DNA from 2 places in the Acidaminobacter sp. QWL-03 genome. Region 1 is predicted to be linked to the other one. Evidence: a T-box and tRNA genes for the amino acid it is inferred to sense, from the RefSeq annotation. Region 1 holds a T-box; the other holds one or more tRNA genes.

Region 1 (3,419 bases):
TCTTCATAATCCTCCACGACAAAGGTCATACTGTCGCGATGATTTTTCGCCTTTTCAAACATGTCATTGTGGATAGTGTCCAGCATACCAACGACGTTGTCCGCAAATCCATCCAGAGAAATTGGCGCTTTTTCGAGGGTGTCACGTCTGGCAGCCATAGCCTGGTTGTTTTGGATGTCTCTTGGACCAATCTCGATACGAAGCGGCACGCCCTTCATTTCGTATTCATTGAACTTCCAGCCCGGTGTATAGTTGGTGTCGTCATTCAACTCAACGCGAATCCCGCGCTCAACCAGCGCCGCTTTGAGTTCATAGGCCTTGTCGAGGACACCTGGCTTGTTTTGGGCAATAGGAATGATCACAACTTGAGTTGGCGCCACACGCGGCGGCATGACCAGGCCGCGGTTGTCGCCGTGAACCATAATCAAGCCTCCGATCAGGCGCGTCGATACGCCCCAGGAGGTGTGGAACGGAAACTCCAGCTCCCCGCCTCTGCCCAGGTACTGAATTTCAAAAGCTTTAGTGAAGTGCTGACCCAAGTTGTGGGAGGTTCCGGATTGAAGGGCTTTGCCATCGTGCATCAATGCTTCAATGGTATAAGTGGCATAAGCGCCGGCGAATTTTTCCTTTTCGCTTTTTCGGCCTGATACCATTGGAATCGCGAGAAGCTCTTCCGCCATTTGTCGATAGATGTTCAGCATTTGAATCGTCTCGTCCTGTGCCTCTTCATAGGTCTCGTGAAGGGTATGACCTTCCTGCCAGAGGAACTCGGAGGTTCTCAGGAACGGCCGAGTCGACTTTTCCCAGCGGACGACGGAGCACCATTGGTTGTAGAGGTAAGGCAGGTCTCTGTAAGACTGCAGCCATTTGGAATACATTGAGCAAATAATGGTCTCTGAAGTCGGGCGCACACAAAGCCGCTCAGCGAGCTCTTCCTTGCCGCCGTGGGTCACCCAGGCAACCTCCGGCGCAAAGCCTTCGACGTGCTCTTTTTCACGGTTCAGGAGACTCTCTGGGATCAGCAGCGGGAAGTACATATTTTTGTGGCCGGTATCCTTAAACCGTTTGTCCAGGAATGCCTGGATGTTCTCCCAGATCTCGTAGCCGTAGGGGCGGATGACCATAAAGCCTTTGACCGGAGAATAATCCACCAGTTCCGTTTTCAGAATAACATCTGTATACCACTGGGCGAAGTCGTCCTCCATGCGTGTAATTTCTTTTACAAATTCCATCTCTTTCTTTGCCATGATGAGCCTCCTATGAATCTTTGTCAAAAAATTAAAAAACCGCCTCTTAAGCTAGAGGCGGAATCCGCGGTACCACTCTAATTAACACAGCCGTCATGCAGGCTCACAGGCCCCGGCGTGTTCACTTGTCCCGGCTGTAACGCGCCGGCCGCGTGCTTTTCAAGAGCATGGCTCCAAGACAGGTTCAAAGCGCCGGCCGGAGTCTTTTCACCAAGCAGACTCTCTCTGTGCAGCATAGCCATCTTTTACTGGTTCTCTTCAACACCTTATCATTATATTCCTGACATACACTATATAATAGAAAAATTGAAGCTGTCAACGGAAATTTTAGGGGGTTATCCCGTCTGCTTTTCCAATAGACAAACCGCCGTCACCGAGATGCCTTCTTCCCGGCCCTCAAAGCCGAGCCGCTCCGTCGTGGTCGCTTTGAGATTCAAATCCTCTGCCTCAAGTTGAAGGATTGGGCCCAGCGCCGACTTCATGAGCGCCATAAATGGCAGCAGTTTTGGCCGCTGCGCCGCAATAACAGCATCGACGTTGCCCACGGTGTAACCCGTCTCCCGGATCAGCGCCATGACGTGCTCAAGAAGTTTAAGACTTGAGATCCCCTTATAAGCTGGATCTGTATCCGGGAAATGCCTGCCAATGTCACCCAGCCCCGCAGCGCCCAGGAGCGCGTCCATAATGGCGTGGGTCAGCACGTCGGCATCTGAGTGGCCAAGGAGGCCTACTTCGTGGGGAATTTCCACACCGCCCAGAATCAGTTTCCTGTCCGGTACCAGCTGGTGGACGTCGTAACCAATGCCTACTTTGATCTTCAAACCGTTCCCCCCTGCTCCTTTGAAGTGCTTTTGCCGATGGTAGGGGCAATCGCCGCCAAAATCGCTTCCGCCATGACCATGTCTTCCGGCGTGGTGATCTTCAGATTGAAATAATTGCCTTTCACAAGGTGCACCCGGTGCCCCAGGCGCTCAATCAGCGCACTGTCATCCGTAGCGTCCCACCCGTTTTCCTCAGCGAGTCGATGCGCCTGTTCGAGCCAATCCCGTCTGAAGACCTGGGGAGTCTGGACGAGAAACAATCGGCTGCGGTCCGGTGTGGATTCTACCACGCCGTCTGCCGCTGCGACCTTGATAGTGTCCTTAGCCGCCACTGCCGCCACCGCCGCGCCGGTTTCAGCTGCTTTCCCGACGCAGGCACGGATGGTATCCAGACTGACAAAGGGCCTTGCGCCGTCGTGGATCAAAACAAGTGCGGCTTCTTTGGAAAGCTTCTCAAGACCCCTTCGAATCGAAGCCATGCGGTTCTCACCGCCTTCCACGCATTGAATGGGAACACCTTCCTCATTGTGAAGCTGCCTGACAAGGTCTATGTATAGCGACAATTCTCCCGCCGGAACGACGACAACGCACTCAGAGATCATGCCTGAGGCACACAGCCGCTCCACTGCATGCGCAAGAATCGTCTTGCCGCCAAGGAGCATCCTCTGTTTACTGATCCCGGCACCCATTCTGGTACCCATTCCGGCTGCCGCTACTATTGCTGCTGTTTTGAGATCCGCTTTACTCACTTCATTCACCCCATTAGAGAGGTTTGACAAAAATCATACGCCCGGCTGCGGTTTGCAGCACGCTGGTCACAAGAACCTCAAGGGTCTCGTTGATGTGGCGCTTGCCGCCCTCGACTACGATCATAGTGCCATCATCGAGATAGGCGATGCCCTGATTGGACTCCTTGCCCTCTTTGATGACGTGGACGACCATTTCCTCACCCGGCAGGACCACCGGTTTGATGGCGTTCGCCAATTCATTGATGTTCAAAACCCGAACATCCTGCAGCTCAGCGACCTTGTTTAAATTATAGTCATTGGTAACGACAAAGCCATTGATCAGTTTGGCTAGTTTGAGCAGCTTGATGTCGACTTCACTGACATCCTCAAAATTGGTTGAGACAATCTTGACCTCAATGTTGATTTCTTTTTGGATGACCTTCAGGATATCCAGGCCTCTTCTGCCGCGGTTTCGCTTCAGACTGTCCGATGAATCAGCAATATGACGCAGTTCTTCAAGAACGAACTCTGGAATGATAATGGGACCTTCGACAAACCCGGTCTTGCAAATGTCAGCAATTCGCCCGTCAATTATGACACTGGTATCCAATATTTTAGGCTTC
Region 2 (3,419 bases), 100 kb from region 1:
AAGAAGTAACTACCTACCTCATTTAATAGGTGTTGCTGAACATATTTTATTTATAAATCCTAAGGACACAAAAACAATGGAATGCAAAGAATATTTGAGATCATTACTCTTATGATTTATCTATATTAATCAAATATTGGACGTTTGCAATAAGTTATTACTGCGTGACAGTATAATATAAACCGTCGGTAACAGACGTGTAATATGCAAATGACAACTAGGCATTGGAAATGCTGGACCATAAGTTCTCCAAACGATATGTGTATTTGATAATTCCCATAGGTTATATGATATAAAAATGATACGCCGAATTTTTATAAGTAGATTTAAACAAAACAGTAGCAATAATAAAAATACGAAACGAAGTAAAGTCAACGCTTTGAAATCCTGAAATTCAAATTTCGTTAGAGTGGGAATCTTAACCGTGGAGTTTTAACCAAAGGATCTATGATAAGTCCCGGCTAAGATTACTATGTTGTAATCCCAGCGGCAGCCGCTGCCGTATGCAAGCATACCTTCTTGGTTGAATCTAGTTTTCATTCAATTACCTAGGATGAAGCCTTGCTGAATTCAAGTGAAAACCTTTTGAAGATTATAGAAGATCAGGTGGTGATCCTGTGTCGGATGCTTGGTATGAAATACGTTGCTTGAGTTGTCAAACCATTCGCTGTGGCGAATCTCTGATAAGTCAGATGATAGATGAAAAAATCATAACATTCTGGCACGACCCTGACGACGTTGTTACTTTGGCAGGGCTGGCGGCTACCGGCTACCGGTTGTTATGATTTTGCTATTTTTAAGACTGTAGTAATATTTGATGAGATCTCGGATACTGATGAGTATCCGGAGCATACTTGATTGATGTATGGTTTGTAATTATTGTAATGTTCACATCTGATCTTAAACAAAAATAGTGATATTAAAAGGAAGGCTTCTAACATTCTTCTAACAAGTCAAAAAATAAGGCTCAATTAATGGCAAAACATAACAGTTCTAAAAAGCAATAAAAGCATTGCAAACACGGAATAGACAGCATATAATAGGCCTATGTCATTTTTCAATTAGGCCGTTGTACCGAACTTGTAATCAGTAGGTTGCGGGTTCGAGTCCCATCACCGGCTCCAAAATTGAAAAATGTCAGATTCTCTATCAGGATCTGACATTTTCTCTTTATTTCCTTAGTATAGTTACTATGCAATATGTGACGTGATTGTAGAAGCAAAAAAACAACAAAAATAACAAAATTTATCTTTAAAAAGACTTGCATTGTCTTAACACGCGATATATAATAGCAAATGTCGTCACGTGATGACAAACCAGCAAGTTAACATTTTCAATGATTTCAGCCATTTTGATCTTTACAAATGGTCCTAAAGTATGATATATTGTTTAAGCTGACATTAAATGATTGTTAATTGTATGTTAGTAAAAAATGCAATGTCGGGGTGTAGCGCAGCTTGGTAGCGCATCTGATTTGGGATCAGAGGGTCGCGGGTTCAAATCCTGCCGCCCCGACCATTTAACAAAATTTAATTCGATCCTTGAAAACTAAACAGTGTACAACCCAAAATTCTGAAATAAAAAGTCGGTTCTGCTTGGAACCGGCGAAGTGATTTCTGATTATGGAAATAACGGAAGTCAGTGTTACAACTGCAGTTTAAGGATTATGATTAAGAGTTTGATCCTGGCTCAGGATGAACGCTGGCGGCGTGCCTAACACATGCAAGTCGAGCGCGATTAGTTGGACTGGAGGCTTCGGCCAAAGGGAAGACTATGAAAGCGGCGGACGGGTGAGTAACGCGTGAGCAACCTGCCCTGTACAGGGGGATAGCCACTGGAAACGGTGATTAATACCCCATAACCCCAAAGGACCGCATGGTCCAATGGGCAAAGCCACAAGCGGTACAGGATGGGCTCGCGTCTGATTAGCTAGTTGGTGAGGTAACGGCTCACCAAGGCGACGATCAGTAGCCGACCTGAGAGGGTGAACGGCCACACTGGAACTGAGACACGGTCCAGACTCCTACGGGAGGCAGCAGTGGGGAATATTGCACAATGGGCGCAAGCCTGATGCAGCAACGCCGCGTGAGTGAAGAAGGCCTTCGGGTCGTAAAACTCTGTCCTAAGGGAAGAAGAAGTGACGGTACCTTAGGAGGAAGCCCCGGCTAACTACGTGCCAGCAGCCGCGGTAATACGTAGGGGGCAAGCGTTATCCGGAATCACTGGGCGTAAAGGGTGCGTAGGCGGCTGATCAAGCCAGGGGTGAAAGGCAATAGCTTAACTATTGTAAGCCTTTGGAACTGGTCAGCTTGAGTGCAGGAGAGGAAAGCGGAATTCCTAGTGTAGCGGTGAAATGCGTAGATATTAGGAGGAACACCCGTGGCGAAGGCGGCTTTCTGGACTGTAACTGACGCTGAGGCACGAAAGCGTGGGGAGCAAACAGGATTAGATACCCTGGTAGTCCACGCTGTAAACGATGAATACTAGGTGTCGGGGGTCAAAGCCCGGTGCCGCAGCTAACGCATTAAGTATTCCGCCTGGGGAGTACGGTCGCAAGACTGAAACTCAAAGGAATTGACGGGGACCCGCACAAGCAGCGGAGCATGTGGTTTAATTCGAAGCAACGCGAAGAACCTTACCAGGTCTTGACATCCCTCTGAATGGCGCTTAGCAGCGCAGGTCTTTCGGGACAGAGGAGACAGGTGGTGCATGGTTGTCGTCAGCTCGTGTCGTGAGATGTTGGGTTAAGTCCCGCAACGAGCGCAACCCTTGCCTTTAGTTGCCAGCACATTATGGTGGGCACTCTAGAGGGACTGCCGGTGACAAACCGGAGGAAGGTGGGGATGACGTCAAATCATCATGCCCCTTATGATCTGGGCTACACACGTGCTACAATGGCCGGTACAACGAGAAGCGAAACCGCGAGGTGAAGCAAATCTTTTAAAGCCGGTCCCAGTTCGGATTGCAGGCTGAAACTCGCCTGCATGAAGTTGGAGTTGCTAGTAATCGCGGATCAGCATGCCGTGGTGAATGCGTTCCCGGGTCTTGTACACACCGCCCGTCACACCATGGAAGTTGGGGGGACCCGAAGCCAGTGATCCAACCGCAAGGAGGAAGCTGTCGAAGGTAAAACCAATGACTGGGGTGAAGTCGTAACAAGGTAGCCGTATCGGAAGGTGCGGCTGGATCACCTCCTTTCTAAGGAGAAAATTGGGGTACACTGTTTAGTTTTGAGGGATTGATGAAAATCAATTTCTTGAAAACATCATATTGAAGCAAACTTGATGAGGAGAGCGCCGTTAATTCAGTGTTCGAGACAACTGGTTTTGCGATATCTTGGGCGTGTAGCTCAGGTGGTTAGAGCGCACGCCTGATAAGCGTGAGGTCGATGGTTCGAGTCCATCCATGCCCACCAAGTT

What was found. A T-box is a leader RNA that pairs with one kind of tRNA and senses whether it is charged. The one in region 1 lies ahead of proS (proline--tRNA ligase), so its partner is inferred to be a tRNA-Pro.
Region 2: it encodes a tRNA-Pro, which carries the amino acid that the T-box ahead of proS (proline--tRNA ligase) is inferred to sense. The anticodon was not compared.

Annotation. Positions count from the first base shown of each region.
Region 1 covers NZ_CM178752.1:2,319,634-2,323,052, forward strand. Annotated here, with positions in the region: gene proS (proline--tRNA ligase) at 1-1,247, opposite strand, end outside; T-box leader at 1,298-1,518, opposite strand; gene ispF (2-C-methyl-D-erythritol 2,4-cyclodiphosphate synthase) at 1,583-2,062, opposite strand; gene ispD (2-C-methyl-D-erythritol 4-phosphate cytidylyltransferase) at 2,065-2,817, opposite strand; gene AC4PHM_RS11045 (PIN/TRAM domain-containing protein) at 2,831-3,419, opposite strand, start outside.
Region 2 covers NZ_CM178752.1:2,217,692-2,221,110, reverse strand. Annotated here, with positions in the region: gene AC4PHM_RS10340 (retron St85 family RNA-directed DNA polymerase) at 1-115, shown strand, start outside; tRNA gene AC4PHM_RS10335 (tRNA-Pro) at 1,442-1,518, shown strand; rRNA gene AC4PHM_RS10330 (16S ribosomal RNA) at 1,667-3,198, shown strand; tRNA gene AC4PHM_RS10325 (tRNA-Ile) at 3,339-3,415, shown strand.